DNA from 2 places in the Vibrio diazotrophicus genome. Region 2 is predicted to be linked to the other one. Evidence: predicted binding sites of a transcription regulator. Region 2 holds the regulator's gene; the other holds the start of a gene.

Region 1 (8,045 bases), 690 kb from region 2:
CCTGTAGTGATAGATTTCATAGATACTGGTTTAGTTGAACGAGTCCCAACAGCTATTCTAGCTAGCAGTATAGGTGTAATATCAGTAATTAGCCTCTTCACAGGATTAATGTTAGATAACGTAACAAAAGGAAGAATGAACTTAACATATTTACATTATAATAATTACTATCCAGTTAATATAGAACAAGAATTATAGGATTAGATATGAGAAAAAATAAAGATGATGATATTGATTGGCTTCTCTATTTAGAAAGCTTTAGTGATACATATGAAGAGCGCGTTTACAATAATTCTACAGGTAAAGTACTTAATTTAGGCCATAAATCCTGTGAAAATAAGTTCAAAACTAACGAACACTTCTCAAGAGTATTGGAATTTGGAGCTGGATTAGGTGAGCATTTTAAATATGTAAACCATACGTTCACTGAATATATAATAACAGATAGCGACCCTAAAAATCTTTCTTTTGCAAAAGAAAAATTAGGGATAGGAGATAATGATAGGAGAATATCTTATCTTGTTGAAGATGCTAAACAGTTAAGTTTTGACAATGATAGTTTTGACCGTTTAATTGCTACACATATTCTAGAACACTTATATGAACCGCATTTAGTTATAAAAGAATGGAAAAGAGTACTAAAACCTAATGGTACAATTTCCATTATAATCCCAACCGATCCTGGAATAGCTTGGAGATTAGGTAGATATCTAACCACTAGGAAAAATGCTATTAAAAACGGGTTGCAATACGATTATATAATGGCAAGGGAACATGTTAACCCATGCAATAATTTAATAGCTTTTCTAAATTATTACTTCCCAAATAATAGTGGTTATTTTTGGCCGTTTAATTTTATACAGAGCATTGATCTAAATTTATTTTATATATTCCATTCAAAAAAATCAGACTTATAATTTTAATTTTAATTTTAATTTTAATTTTAATTTTAATTTTAATTTTAATTTTAATTTTAATTTTAGGTTATTTTTATTTTATAGACTAATACAGATAACAATAAAAAAATAATTAATGGGATCGAATACCCATGAATGGGTATGGTTGCATAAGGAGAGTAAAACCGACTCCATTTTCTATGAACTTTTTGGCATAAACCCATGGAGAGAAATTGAACCAATCCTCCTATACCCCAACACCGAAAACTATAAAGGTTATTCAAAGAAAGAAAACTATAGAAATCACCACCAAAATAGAAAACTGCTTATAGCCATCAGCAATAAAAACTATAGGTATCAAATACCTATATAATATTTCCAAATAAAATACCTGACAATCTAGGATTAGATTATAACCGTATTAAACCACTAATTAACAATTCTGTAGTAGATAATCCATTCTGCCCTATATTTATATTAATGGAAGTTGTAGGTACAATTAATAGTCAAGAAATATTAGAAGAATCTTTCAAAGATAATTGAGAATGATATATAACAAAAAACCAAAATGCTTACAAACAATTAGTGACGTGATATAGTTAAATTTTAACATCTTAGAGTGAGGAAAAACCCATTTCTTACTCGCCTTTATAAGTCATTATTTCATTTAATAATAGATTAACTTCTCGAAAAATGTGAATTTAAAGTATTTTATCCATGAAAAAACGAGCTCTAAGGCTCGTTTTTTATTTAAAAAGTTTAACTTACTTAATCAACTCTTTCGCTTTCTCAACCACGTTTTCAACAGTGAAACCGAACATCTTGAACAGTTGGTCTGCTGGTGCAGACTCACCGAATGTGGTCATACCGATGATTTTGCCGTTTAGGCCAACGTACTTGTACCAGTAATCCGCGATACCTGCTTCGATAGCGATACGTGCAGTTACGTCAGCAGGAAGTACTGCTTCACGGTAAGCTGCGTCTTGCTTGTCGAATGCGTCTGTTGATGGCATTGAAACAACACGTACTTGTTTGCCTTCAGCGGTAAGTTGCTCAGCCGCTTTTACAGCCAATTCAACTTCAGAGCCTGTTGCAATCAGGATTAGCTCAGGTTTGCCTGCACAATCTTTCAGGATGTAACCACCCTTAGCGATGTCAGCTACTTGCTCTGCTGAACGAGCTTGCTGTGCTAGGTTTTGACGAGAGAAGATAAGCGCAGTAGGCGCATCTTTACGCTCGATAGCCAGTTTCCAAGCGACTGCTGATTCGACTTGGTCACATGGACGCCATGTGCTCATGTTTGGAGTTAGACGTAGAGAAGCCGTTTGCTCAACTGGTTGGTGAGTTGGACCATCTTCGCCAAGACCGATAGAGTCGTGCGTGTACACTTGGATGTTTTGCACTTTCATCAGTGCTGCCATACGCAGTGCGTTACGTGCGTATTCCATGAACATCAGGAAGGTTGCGCCGTAAGGAACGAAACCGCCGTGTAGCGCGATACCGTTCATGATAGCCGTCATACCGAATTCACGAACACCGTAGTGGATGTAGTTGCCTGATGCATCTTCTGGTGTGATTGACTTAGAGCCAGACCACATGGTGAGGTTTGAAGGTGCAAGGTCAGCCGAGCCGCCCATGAATTCAGGTAGCATTTTACCGAATGCTTCTAGTGCGTTTTGAGACGCTTTACGTGATGCAATGTTGGCTGGATTTGCTTGAAGCTCAGCAATAACCGCGTTTGCTTTCTCTTCCCATTCAGCAGGAAGTTCGCCGTTCACGCGACGTTTGAATTCTGCCGCTAGCTCTGGGTATGCCGCTGCGTACGCTGCGAATTTTTGTTCCCATGCTGCTTCTTTTGCTGCGCCTGCTTCTTTTGCATCCCAGTTCGCGTAGATATCTGCAGGGATTTCAAATGGTGCGTGTTCCCAACCGAGGAATTCACGTGCAGCTTGGATTTCATCTGCGCCTAGTGGAGCACCGTGACAGTCGTGAGAGCCTGCTTTGTTTGGAGAACCAAAACCGATGATGGTTTTTGTACAAATTAGAGTAGGACGACATGTTTCTGCTTTCGCCGCTTCAATCGCTGCATTGATTGCATCAGCATCGTGACCATCAACCGCAGGAATAACGTGCCAGCCGTACGCTTCAAAACGTTTTGGCGTATCGTCAGCGAACCAACCTTCAACATGACCATCGATAGAGATACCGTTGTCATCCCAGAATGCAATCAGTTTGCCCAGACCTAAAGTACCTGCAAGAGAACACGCCTCGTGTGAGATACCTTCCATCATACAGCCGTCGCCCATGAACGCGTACGTGTAGTGGTCAACAATCTCATGGCCTTCTTTGTTGAACTGAGCAGCAAGTGCTTTCTCAGCCAGCGCCATACCCACAGCGTTAGTGATACCTTGACCTAGAGGACCAGTCGTAGTTTCAACACCCGGTGCGTAACCGTACTCAGGGTGACCCGGAGTTTTAGAATGAAGCTGACGGAAGTTTTTAAGGTCATCGATTGAAAGCTCGTAACCAGTCAGGTGAAGCAGTGAGTAAATCAGCATCGAGCCATGACCGTTAGAAAGGATGAAACGGTCGCGGTCAGCCCAGTTAGGGTTTTGTGGGTTGTGGTTTAGGTGCGAACGCCAAAGTACTTCAGCGATATCCGCCATACCCATTGGGGCACCTGGGTGGCCAGAGTTAGCTTTTTGAACACCGTCCATGCTCAGAGCACGGATTGCATTTGCCAATTGTTTGCGAGACGCCATGTCAGCTCCTGATTGATTTAAGCGAAGTGAAATATACCCATCTATAATGGGTGGTATTGTTACAAAGCCCCTAGATCACTGCAATCGTTTACTTGACCGTTGAAGCAATTTTGTCGGATGTGCACGGATAAGGTTGCAAGTTAAAGAAAGAACACACGTGAACGTTTAGTTATATCTAAAAGTAAAAAAGAGCTTGTAATTTAAGCATTGAAAACTAAAATAGCCGTCTAGATGTAGAAACACCTACATAATAACCATTTTTCAAAGTAGTGAAAAATCTGTTTCCCTACTTTTTGACTATTTATATGGAGCTACCATGGCTAAACACCTGTTTACTTCTGAATCAGTATCAGAGGGACATCCGGATAAAATCGCAGACCAAATCTCAGATGCGGTCCTAGATGCCATTTTGGAACAAGATCCTAAAGCACGTGTTGCTTGTGAAACTTACGTAAAAACTGGCATGGTTATGGTCGGTGGTGAGATCACAACTTCAGCATGGGTTGATATTGAAGAGCTAACGCGTGAAACTGTTCGTGAAATCGGTTATGTCCATTCAGATATGGGCTTCGATGCTAACTCATGTGCAGTTCTAAACACCATTGGTAAACAGTCTCCAGACATAAACCAAGGTGTAGATAAAGCTGATCCTAAAGAGCAAGGCGCAGGTGACCAAGGTATCATGTTCGGTTACGCAACAAACGAAACTGACGTATTGATGCCTGCACCAATTACATACTCTCACCTACTTGTTCAAAAACAAGCTGAAGTTCGTAAAAACGGCACGCTACCTTGGTTACGTCCAGATGCAAAATCTCAGGTAACTTTCCAATACGATCAAGGTAAGATTGTTGGTATCGATGCAGTCGTTCTTTCAACTCAACACTGTGATTCAATCTCTACTCCAGATCTACGTGAAGCAGTGATGGAAGAGATCATCAAACCTGTACTTCCTGCGGAATGGTTGAGCAAACAAACTAAATTCTTCATCAACCCAACTGGCCGTTTCGTAATCGGTGGCCCAATGGGTGACTGTGGTTTGACTGGTCGCAAGATCATTGTTGATACCTACGGCGGTGCAGCTCGTCACGGTGGCGGTGCATTCTCTGGTAAAGATCCATCAAAAGTTGACCGTTCTGCAGCATACGCAGCGCGCTACGTAGCGAAAAACATTGTCGCTGCTGGTATGGCTGATCGTTGTGAAATCCAACTTTCATACGCTATCGGTGTTGCAGATCCAACATCTATCATGGTTGAAACATTCGGTACTGAAAAAGTGTCTCACGACATCATCATCGAAGCAGTTCGCCAATTCTTCGACCTACGTCCATACGGTCTGCAAGAGATGTTGAACCTACTTCAACCTATCTATAAGAAAACAGCTGCTTACGGTCACTTTGGCCGTGAAGAATTCCCTTGGGAAGCAACTGACAAAGTTGAATTACTACGCGATTTCGCAAACATCAAGTAATTCGAAATGCTTTACTGACAAGCCCTCGCCAACTGGCGGGGGCTTTTCTTTTTCAACGTATCTAAATCAGTTGCGGTTTAAATTTCCATCTGGCGATTTGTATTTTCCAACCTTATCTACAATAGTTAACAAAGTAATAGTTAATAAAATGTTACAGGAACTCGGTCGTTTTCTTAGAAAAACTAGGAAAACCCATTTTTTAATTCACTGCCATATTGTTTTGGGAGGATTTATGCCTCGTACAATAGACCCTTCTGACTTCAAGCAAAAAGACAAAGAAGTCAGTCATCAGGAATATGCTCGCACACTGCCTTGCAATAAAGTGGAAATCTCCGCACCTCTTCACTGGCTTGCTCTTGGCTTACACGACTTTATTCGCTTACCTTTAATCAGCGCATTTTATGGACTCTGCTTTATGGCTGCTGCTGTTGGCATTGTTCTGCTTATTCAATGGCAAGGCACTCATCTTGTCGTGATGCCCGCTCTCGTGGTTTACATGTTAATTGGCCCTTTCCTAGCACTTGGCCTTTATGATGCAGCTTGGCAACGAGAACGAGGCAAAGAAAGTAGCTTATTACATTCAATGAAAGCCATTACGCGTAATAGCACATCACAGTGGATGTTTGCGGTCGCACTGGCTGTTGCGATGATTTTCTGGATGAGAATCGCTGCACTCTTGCACGCACTCTATCCATCGGTACAAGGAGCACCACTGACCGACTTCCTCCCATTCTTAGTCATCGGCTCTCTTATTGGCTTCATTATTGCCAGTGTCATTTTCAGCATCTCCGCGTTTTCAATTCCTTTAATGATGGAAAGACGTGTCGATGTGATGACAGCCATTTTCAGCAGTTTTAACGCAGTAAAATCCAACATCTCAGCCATGATTGTCTGGGCTGCAATTATCTGCGGCGGTATTTTAATCGGCTTTGCAACTTACGGAATCGGCATGCTCTTTACTATGCCGATACTCGGATATGCCACATGGCATGGTTACCAAGCAACGATTAAGAGAAAACATCAACCATAGGGTCTCCTCCTTCTTTTTATCATCTTGGCTCGAAGTTCTACTCAATGATAAAAAGAGGTTTGATGTTATAATCTCCCCGCTATTACCTGATTCAATAGGTAATAGTGGGGATATTTTTTGGAGCCAGACTTGACCGATTTTCAACTGCAATACCAAGCATTATCACAAGTAAAAAAGTGTGTAGACATCACTTCTCGATACTTCAAACGCCAGTTCGACCTGCCAGAAATCAGCTACCGACTGAGAGGAAAGGCTGCTGGAAAAGCGTATTTACAATTGTGGGAGATACGTTTGAATCCAGTGTTGTTCAAAGAAAATCAACAAGCTTTTCTCAATGAAGTCATTCCTCATGAAATCGCCCATCTCATCACTTATGCTATCTATGGCCGTGTAAAGCCTCATGGTGCTGAGTGGCAAGCAGTCATGAATCAAGTATTCAATTTACCTGCTGAAACCACCCATAAGATGTCTGTTGAATCGGTTCAGGGAAAAACCTTTGCCTACCAATGCTCCTGTAGCCAATATCCTCTATCCGTCCGTCGCCACAATAAAGTATTGCGTAAACAGGCCACTTACCGCTGCCAACAGTGCAAACAAACGCTCACCTTTACTGGCATTCAGCTCACCGGATAAGTGCGAATGAAAAGTCGCGGCCAACCAACTGCGAGTCACTCGGATATTTTTAACCGAAAATAGCGATAGATTTCTCAACTAGATTTCAACTTAGAGAATGTTAGACTGTAAAAAACAATAAAATACAGTCCAACATATGCTTAATTATCGCTTTCTGCTGACAGCAGCTTTGCTGCTTGTTTCTCACACTTCTTACGCCGATTTTCCAAGCTCTTTTTCCAGCGCTAAAAACGAAGCTCTGAAAATTTATAAAGATCACCCAACCTCTTTTTACTGCGGCTGCGACATTTCGTGGCAGGGTAAGAAAGGCATTCCTGACTTGGAGAGTTGTGGATATAAAGTCCGCAAACAACAAACTCGAGCTAGCCGAATTGAATGGGAGCACGTAGTGCCTGCCTGGCAATTTGGCCACCAGCGTCAATGCTGGCAAGAAGGCGGACGTAAACTCTGTAGCAACAGCGATGCAGTGTTTCGCCGCATGGAAGCAGATCTGCACAACTTAACGCCAGCGATTGGTGAAGTGAACGGTGATCGTTCCAACTTCAACTTTAGCCAATGGAATGGAACTTCAGGCGTCACTTATGGCCAATGCGAAATGCAGGTCGATTTCAAACAACGCAGAGCAATGCCACCAGCAAGAGCCAGAGGCGCAATTGCACGAACCTATCTTTACATGAGCAACGAACACGGATTTAAACTGTCAAACTCGCAAACCAAACTTATGCAAGCATGGAACAAAACCTACCCTGTCGATGAGTGGGAATGCGAAAGAGAAAGGCGAATATTCAAAGTTCAAGGCAACAGAAACCCATTTGTCTATGAACAGTGCTCAAAGTAAAGCCTGACGATAACTATCAGAACCTATCTAGACATATAAACCCAGACCGATAAATGAGGGGGGATTCACATTTCCCCCTTGTTTTTTCGGCACAAAGCATCCATGTTAGATGCGAGATATCCCACACTATTGAATAGCAATACTCAAGCTACTTGAAGTTGCAGGTTGGCGGCAAGTGAGTGAATCCCCATGAGCATAGATAAACTATGTGATTGAGGTGAACGAACGTAGTCAACACCGCTGCTGCTTCAAGTAGGAAGAGTATATTTTGATTAGGAAACAACACATGCGCATTCCCCGTGTCTATCATCCGCAGCCCATTACGCAGTTAGGCAAAATTAACCTCGACGATGATGCAGCAAACCACATTGGTCGAGTACTGCGCATGAAAGAAGGACAAGAAATTCTTCTGTTT
Region 2 (8,045 bases):
ACGAACAGTGTGGTTAATAGGCAAACCAGCGCCTACCGTTGCGTTGTACAACCAGTGACGGCTGATCTTTGCAAAGGCATCTTTCACTTGGTTGTAGTATTCAGTCGATGCGGAGCCCGCTACCTTATTGGCGGAGATAAGGTGCATGCCTTGCTCTGCGATATCCAGATACTGGTTAGCCAGAACTTTACTTGCAGTCACATCCAGCACAATAGCATCGTCGTAGCCTTGCAGTTTGCCAACTTTGTACAGCCAGCTATTGTCCTCATTCGGGATCGCTTCATCGTGGTAACGATTCAGCACTGTCTCAGGGTCTATACCTTGTGGATCAAACCAGTAAGTCTGACTGTCCACGACCGCGACCAGTTCAAAGTTCATTCCGCGACGCTTTTCGAGTTCTTCTTTCTGTTCTGCAAACAGCTTCAGCCAGCTAGAACCGATGTTGCCTTTCCCGCATAGAACAAGTGCTACGCGTTTCTGAGCTTGGAAAATCTGATTGTGTACACCGACGACGAGTTTCTCTACTGGCGCTTGGCGGAGTACCGCCACTAAGCTCAGTTCTGACTCGGCTTCGCAGATAAATTCAACGGGTGCATTTTTCAACTGTTGGTAGAAACCGTAACTGTGATTTGGATTTTTGGTGACGCCAGCACCGACAGCACCGACTAAGGTGTAGCCTTCTCTCAGTTTTATATCTGCAGCAGTCGCAATGTCTTGCAGATATGACAAAGCACCCGACGCGATCTCTGCGGTATAAGCCAAGCGGAGTTGGTGCTGGTCTGCTTGGGCTTCAAATGCGAGAGGTTCAAGTTGCTCGCGTTTTAGCTTCTCAAGTGTCTCATCGTAAATGCGGGCGAAATCATGTCCGTGACCGAATTCCAGTTCAATCAGCAGCACTTCATCCAATGAGGTGATGATTTTAGCACCACGGCCAGAGGCTAATACACGTTCAATTTTGGTTGAACCGGACTCTGGCTTATGGCTACAGCGCAGTTGAAGATCCATTGCACTTTGAGCTACGGGTTGTAATGTGCGGCTGTGTAACACAGGAGCGGCAAGGCGAGCCAGTTCATTCGCTTCATCTAAACGCAGCAGAGGCAGCAGACAAGCATTCGCTACGATGCGAGGGTCTGCGCTATAAACACCGGCAACGTCACTCCAAATTGTGACACGAGAAACATCGGCTAAAGCACCAATAACTGTTGCTGAGTAGTCAGAGCCATTACGTCCAAGCAGTACAGTATCGCCATTGTCATTCTGCGCCATAAAACCGGTAATCACGATGCGATGATGTGCATGCTGCGCCAGTACTTTCTTAATAAGTGGATAAGAGCGTGAGCGATCCACTTCTGGTTGCGTACCTGCTTCTGCACGAAGAAATTCACGAGCGTCTTGAGAAACTGCAGGTAAGCTGTTTTGGTTGAGTAACGCCGCTAACAGACGAGCAGACCATACTTCACCGTGGCCGAGAACAGCGGCTTGCTCCGCTTTTGACAACGGAGCCGTCAGTTCGCCTAAGCGAATGAATTCGCCATTCACTTGCGTCAACAAGTTATCTGCGACTTCACCTTCCAGTAAGTCTTCAACCAATTTGCATTGAAACTGACGCAGTGATTGCAATGTTTCATGGGCCACACGGCCGTCTTTGTTCAATGCTTCTAAAAATGCAATCAAGCGGTTGGTTGTTTTGCCTGCCGCTGAAACAACCACTAAATCTTCAGGTTGTGAGTACTCTTTAAGAATGTTCGCTACGCGTAAATAACATTCAGGATCCGCTAAGCTACTGCCACCAAATTTATGTAGTTGGCGTGAAACCGTCATTAAAACTTCTCCTTAGCTTTGGTAAAGGCCTGATCCAAATCAGCGATAAGATCAGAAGCATCTTCTAAGCCAATCGATAAACGCAATAACAGATGCGAAATACCTGCTTCAGCAAGAGCAGCTTCGCCCATAGCGCGATGAGTCATACTCGCTGGGTGACAAATTAAACTTTCCACACCACCAAGAGATTCAGCGAGTGAGAAGAGTTTTAACTCTCCCACAAAGAATTTTAGTTGATCGAAGCTACCTGCAAATTCAAAACTGAGCATTGAACCAAAACCAAGCTGCTGTTTCTTCGCAATCTCATGCCCTGGGTGCTCTGGTAGGCTAGGGTGGTATATGGTTTTAATCAATGATTGAGATTTCAAATAATCCAAAATTTGCAGAGAGCTTTCTTCATGCACACGCATGCGTGCACCTAGGGTGCGAATACCACGCAGTGTCATATAGCTGTCAAACGGTGTTCCCGTAGCGCCAATACAGTTCCCCCACCAAGCAAGCTCTTCAGCATGAGCCTTGGTTTTACTGATCACGACACCACCAATCACATCTGAGTGACCATTGATAAATTTAGTCGTAGAGTGAATGACAAAATCAGCGCCCAGTGTCAGGGGCTGTTGGTATATAGGGGTTAAGAAAGTATTGTCTACCGCCACTAAAGCACCAACCGCTTTTGCTTGCTGGCAGATTTGTTCGATATCAACCACTCGCACTAGTGGATTAGAAGGTGTTTCTAACAACACCAGTTTTGGTTTTTTCGCCAATGCTGCTGCAAGTGCTTGCTGATCCGATTGATCAACAAACTGAACTTTGAAGTCGCCTTTATTCGAACGGGTGTTGAATAAACGGTAAGTTCCGCCATAGCAATCATGAGGAGCGATAATTAAGTCGTTAGGACTAAGAAACGTTGACGCAAGCAAGTTTAAAGCTGAAGTGCCGCAGTTGGTCACTACTGCACCCTCACCGCTCTCTAATTCGTATAACGCTTTTTCTAGCAGACCTCTGTTAGGGTTGCCAGAGCGGGTATAGTCATATTGTGGAACTTCGCCAAACGCAGGAAAGCCGTAGTTAGTCGAGAGATAAATGGGTGGAACGACCGCGTGGTATTGAGTATCTGATTCGATTCCGGTACGAACGGCGATGGTAGCTGACTTACGTTTGGTCATGAGTGTTTCCTTTCCTAAGACTCTTAAATATACCCGTCCTATTTGAAGCTGCATTGTTGCTGACTCGCTTGTCACTTAACTGCAACTACAATTAGTTTGTGTATAGACATCCAAATTTACAGTAAGAATACATGTGTTCGTCTATATTGGGGAATTGCATCATACTTTACTTATCTTATTTAAAGACGTCAACACTTCTAGACGTCTATATGTCTTTGCTTATGGCGGTAAATCCCGCTAAAATCTAGCCTTTGGAATTATTACTCGAATTCGAACAATGAAGGTGCGCAATGGCAGACTGGAACGGTGAATATATTAGCCCCTATGCAGAGCATGGGAAGAAAAGTGAGCAGGTGAAAAAAATTACCGTATCAATTCCTCTTAAGGTATTGAAAATTCTCACAGATGAGCGTACTCGCCGCCAAATCAATAACCTGCGTCATGCGACCAACAGTGAGCTTTTATGTGAGGCGTTTTTGCACGCATATACAGGCCAGCCGCTACCAACGGATGAAGACCTGCGTAAAGACCGTCCGGATGATATTCCAGCTGAAGTGAAAGCGTTAATGACTGAAATGGGTATCGAATTCGAGGCTTACGACGACTAATTGTTGTCGATAATCTGTTTTTACGCCTAATTGTGCAGATAGATATAAAAAGCCCTGATACGAATCAGGGCTTTTTTGATGCAATGCATTAGCAAGTGGCATTAGCGAGTAATTAAACCACTAGGCTCAAAACTAGTTCGCCATGTAGTTTTCTGGCATCTCGATACGTGCAACACCAGAATCAATAGCCGCTTGAGCCACAGCTCTTGCCACACGAGGAAGTAAGCGTGGGTCCATTGGTTTAGGAATAATGTATTCTGTGCCAAAACTTAATGTATCAACACCAGCGGCTTTTAACACTTCTTCAGGCACAGGCTCTTTCGCTAACTCGCGAATGGCTGCAACTGCTGCCAGTTTCATTTCATCGTTGATCACTTTCGCGCGCACGTCTAACGCACCACGGAAAATAAATGGGAAACAAAGCACGTTGTTAACTTGGTTTGGATAGTCGCTTCGGCCTGTACCCATAATCAAATCGTCACGCACAGCATGGGCCAGTGCAGGTTTGATTTCTGGATCTGGGTTTGAACAAGCAAACACTACAGGTTTATCCGCCATCAATTTGAGTTCATCAGCCGTCAGTAGGTTAGGGCCTGAAACGCCTAAGAACAGATCAGCGCCTTTAATCACATCTTCCAACGTACGTTTGTCTGTGTTATTGGCAAATAACTGTTTGTATTCATTGATGTCATCGCGACGAGTGTGGATGACGCCTTTACGGTCAAGCATGTAGATCTTTTCACGCATAGCACCACATTTAATCAGCAGCTCCATACACGCGACAGCCGCTGCACCTGCGCCTAGACAAACAATAGTACATTCGTTGAGTTCTTTGCCTTGCAGTTCAATCGCGTTAAGCATGCCTGCTGCCGTAACAATCGCAGTACCGTGTTGGTCATCGTGGAAGACGGGTACATCACAACGTTCAATCAGGCGACGTTCAATTTCAAAACAGTCAGGTGCTTTAATATCTTCTAGGTTGATACCGCCAAAGGTATCAGCAATGTTGGCTACGGTATCAACAAATTCATCGATAGTGCGGTGTTTTACTTGGATATCGATGGAATCTAGGTTTGCAAAACGTTTGAACAGCAAAGCTTTACCTTCCATAACTGGCTTTGAAGCCATCGGTCCAAGATTACCTAAACCAAGAATGGCGGTACCGTTAGAAATAACGGCGACGGTATTGCCTTTTGCTGTGTATTTATAAACGTTATCAACGTTCTGTGCGATTTCGCGAACAGGTTCTGCAACACCAGGGCTGTAGGCGAGTGCTAAGTCTTTTGCTGAATCTGCTGGTTTTGTGAGAGCGATGGCAATTTTGCCTGGAATTGGCAGAGCGTGGTAGTCGAGGGCTTGCTGACGAAAAGCTTCTTCCTCGTTGAGTTCATGGCGATCATTATTGGACATTTGGTGGAGCCTTATTGTTTTTGTTAAGGCCACTCATTCTAGAGTATGTCAATGGGTCTTCATAGTTATGATAAGTGAGAAATATAGCTCCTAAGACCAGATTATTGAGTTCGACATGTGTCTGGTTGAAGAAAGCGAAAACTAAAAAGGACGCCGTAGCGTCCTTTTTTAAATCTTTGCGTAAAGTAAAATTACTTCTTGCTAGATAGAGCGCCGAAACGCTTGTTGAAGCGATCAACACGACCACCAGTATCAACGATACGTTGCTTACCAGAGTAGAATGGGTGGCATTTGTCACATACGTCTAGGTGCATTGAATCTTTACCTAGAGTAGATTTGAAAACGAAAGAGTTGCCACAAGAGCAAGTCGCGTTTACTTCTTTGTATTCTGGGTGGATACCAGTTTTCATGGGATAACCTCAAATTAGGCCGTGTCGCTATCCGAATCTGAGCCGGACACCACACGTAAATTAATAAATAATTGGTGACACTTGAAGAGCGTTCTTACAAGCGTCTCATCAAGGCGCGATATATTAATGAATCCTGAGTTTCTGATCAACCGCTTTCGCTGTTATTTTCACCACTTTAGTTGCTCGAATTTAATGGCGTCATCCAGTAGACTGTATTTTCTCTGATTTTTACCCTCTAAAGTAATTATGCGCCCAACGATAGCTCGTGTTGCACTACCTGTACCGTTAGACAAACAGTTTGATTATCTCATTCCAAGTCATCTGTTTCCGATTATTGGTGGGCGAGTATCTGTGCCTTTCGGCCGTCAAACATTGGTGGGGGTTGTAACGGAATTCGCGCAGGAGTCGGAGTTCTCAGCAGATCAGCTTAAATCGATCAAAGAAGTCTTAGATTCTCAACCGCTGTGGTCAGATACACTCTATTCACTCTTAAAGTGGTGTAGTCAGTTTTATCAGTTTCCTCTGGGCGACACTCTTGCTAATGCGATGCCGAGCGCGTTACGAAAAGGAAAGCCCGCAGATTTTGCCAGTAGTAAAGAGTGGCAGATAACCTCTAGCGGTCGAGATCAAATGATGCAAGGCTTTGGCCGAGCCTTCAAACAGGCTCAGGTGATGAATCTTCTTGCATCTGGTCCTGTGTCTCACTCTACACTGCTAGAAGAAGAAGTCAGTGCAACCACGCTTAAAACTTTGCAAGAGAAGGGGTGGATAGAGGTTAGTGAGCATAAGCCGCAATTCAAAGCCTGGCCTAAGCAGATTGAAGCGGATGTTGAAAAGCCGAAATTAAACCAAGAACAAGCTATCGCGATTGCTTCAGTTAATAGTAATAAAGGTTTTGGCTGCTATCTGTTGGAAGGGGTTACTGGTTCAGGTAAAACAGAGGTTTACCTCAATTTGATTAAACCTGTACTGGAACAAGGAAAACAGGCTCTAGTGCTTGTGCCGGAGATCGGTTTAACACCACAAACCATCAACCGCTTTAGAAAGCGTTTTAATGTGCCTGTGGAAGTGGTTCACTCTGGGCTCAATGATACTGAGCGCTTGAATGCGTGGTTATCTGCGCGAGATAAGGTCGCTGGGATTGTGATAGGTACGCGCTCTGCGTTGTTAACTCCGTTTGCTTCACTTGGCATTATCATTGTCGATGAAGAGCATGACAGCTCGTATAAGCAGCAGGATAGCCTGCGTTATCATGCTCGCGATGTGGCAGTGATGCGTGCTAATCAAGAACAGATTCCGATTGTACTCGGCTCTGCAACGCCTGCGTTAGAAACGTTACACAATGCGTTAACGGGTAAATATCATCATTTGCAACTGACTGAACGAGCAGGGGTGGCTGTACCCACTCGCAACCGTGTACTGGATGTAAAAGGTTTATATTTGGAAAGCGGCTTATCGGCTCCTTTGATTGCCGATATGCGTCGTCATTTGTCGGCGGGTAACCAAGTTCTGCTGTTTCTCAATCGTCGTGGTTTTTCACCCGCTTTGATGTGTCACGAATGTGGCTGGATTGCAGACTGTCAGCGTTGTGATGCTTATTACACCTTCCATCAGTACAGCAATGAAATGCGCTGTCACCATTGCGGCTCACAACGACCCGTTGTGCATCAGTGTCAAAGTTGTGGTTCAACGCAGTTGGTCACTGTGGGAGTTGGTACAGAGCAGTTAGAGAAGCAACTGGCGGAGCTATTTCCTGATTACAAAACCATTCGCATTGACCGAGACAGTACTCGCCGCAAAGGCAGTTTAGAGTCGGCATTACAGTCGATACGTAAAGGCGAGTATAAGATTTTAATTGGCACTCAAATGCTGGCGAAAGGTCATCACTTTCCGGATGTGACTTTGGTGGCGTTGCTGGATGTGGACGGTTCTCTTTACAGCAGCGATTTTCGAGCGTCTGAGAGACTCGCTCAGTTATTTATTCAGGTAGCAGGAAGAGCAGGACGAGCAAGTAAACCCGGTGAAGTGATATTGCAAACGCACCATCCTGAACACAGTCTTTTGCAGGATCTTCTGCAACGTGACTATCACCATTTCGCTTTGACTGCTTTGGCTGAGCGCAAACTTGCAATGCTACCTCCATACACGTATTTAACCTTGTTCCGAGCGGAAGCGAATCAATCGCAAATGGTGGAAGATTTCTTGCGTCAGGTGCGGCAAACGTTGGAAGCGCATCCATTGTTTGATCAACACTGTATGGTGCTAGGGCCAACCCCCGCGCCTTTGGCCAAACGTGCGGGGAAATATCGCTGGCAACTTCTTTTGCAAACGGAAGCTCGATCGGTGATGCAAAAATTGTTGATGAGCGCTAAACCTGCTATTTCAATGCTGCCGTTGGCGAGCAAAGTTCGTTGGACTCTGGACATCGAGCCTCAAGATTTAAGCTAATTTCGACAGTTTATAATGGCTTAAAATAGTGAGCTGAATATGCTGTACTATATAAAGATTCTCTAATGTGATAAAAATCACGCTTGTAGTGCAATATTTGTTAATTTGACCGTAACTTTCTGCTTAGAAATGAATAGACTAACGGTACAATTTCCTCAGTGAATCGTTTTCGTTTTGTGAAA

The links. The regulator MetJ, encoded in region 2, represses methionine synthesis genes. The targets are predictions, from matches to a motif close to TTAGACNTNTANANGTCTAA.
Region 1: a site for MetJ is predicted at 3,878-3,897, ahead of metK (methionine adenosyltransferase). Genes of this name have one in related genera too.

What each region holds. Positions count from the first base shown of each region.
Region 1 is NZ_CP151842.1:2,854,877-2,862,921, forward strand. Features, by position in the region: gene AAGA51_RS13125 (glycosyltransferase family 2 protein) at 1-198, shown strand, start outside; gene AAGA51_RS13130 (class I SAM-dependent methyltransferase) at 207-917, shown strand; gene tkt (transketolase) at 1,661-3,658, opposite strand; gene metK (methionine adenosyltransferase) at 3,975-5,129, shown strand; gene AAGA51_RS13145 (DUF2189 domain-containing protein) at 5,362-6,159, shown strand; gene AAGA51_RS13150 (SprT family zinc-dependent metalloprotease) at 6,289-6,792, shown strand; gene AAGA51_RS13155 (endonuclease) at 6,929-7,630, shown strand; gene rsmE (16S rRNA (uracil(1498)-N(3))-methyltransferase) at 7,917-8,045, shown strand, end outside.
Region 2 is NZ_CP151842.1:221,026-229,070, forward strand. Features, by position in the region: gene AAGA51_RS00990 (bifunctional aspartate kinase/homoserine dehydrogenase II) at 1-1,821, opposite strand, end outside; gene AAGA51_RS00995 (O-succinylhomoserine (thiol)-lyase) at 1,821-2,987, opposite strand; gene metJ (met regulon transcriptional regulator MetJ) at 3,278-3,595, shown strand; gene AAGA51_RS01005 (malic enzyme-like NAD(P)-binding protein) at 3,728-5,005, opposite strand; gene rpmE (50S ribosomal protein L31) at 5,197-5,415, opposite strand; gene priA (primosomal protein N') at 5,662-7,863, shown strand.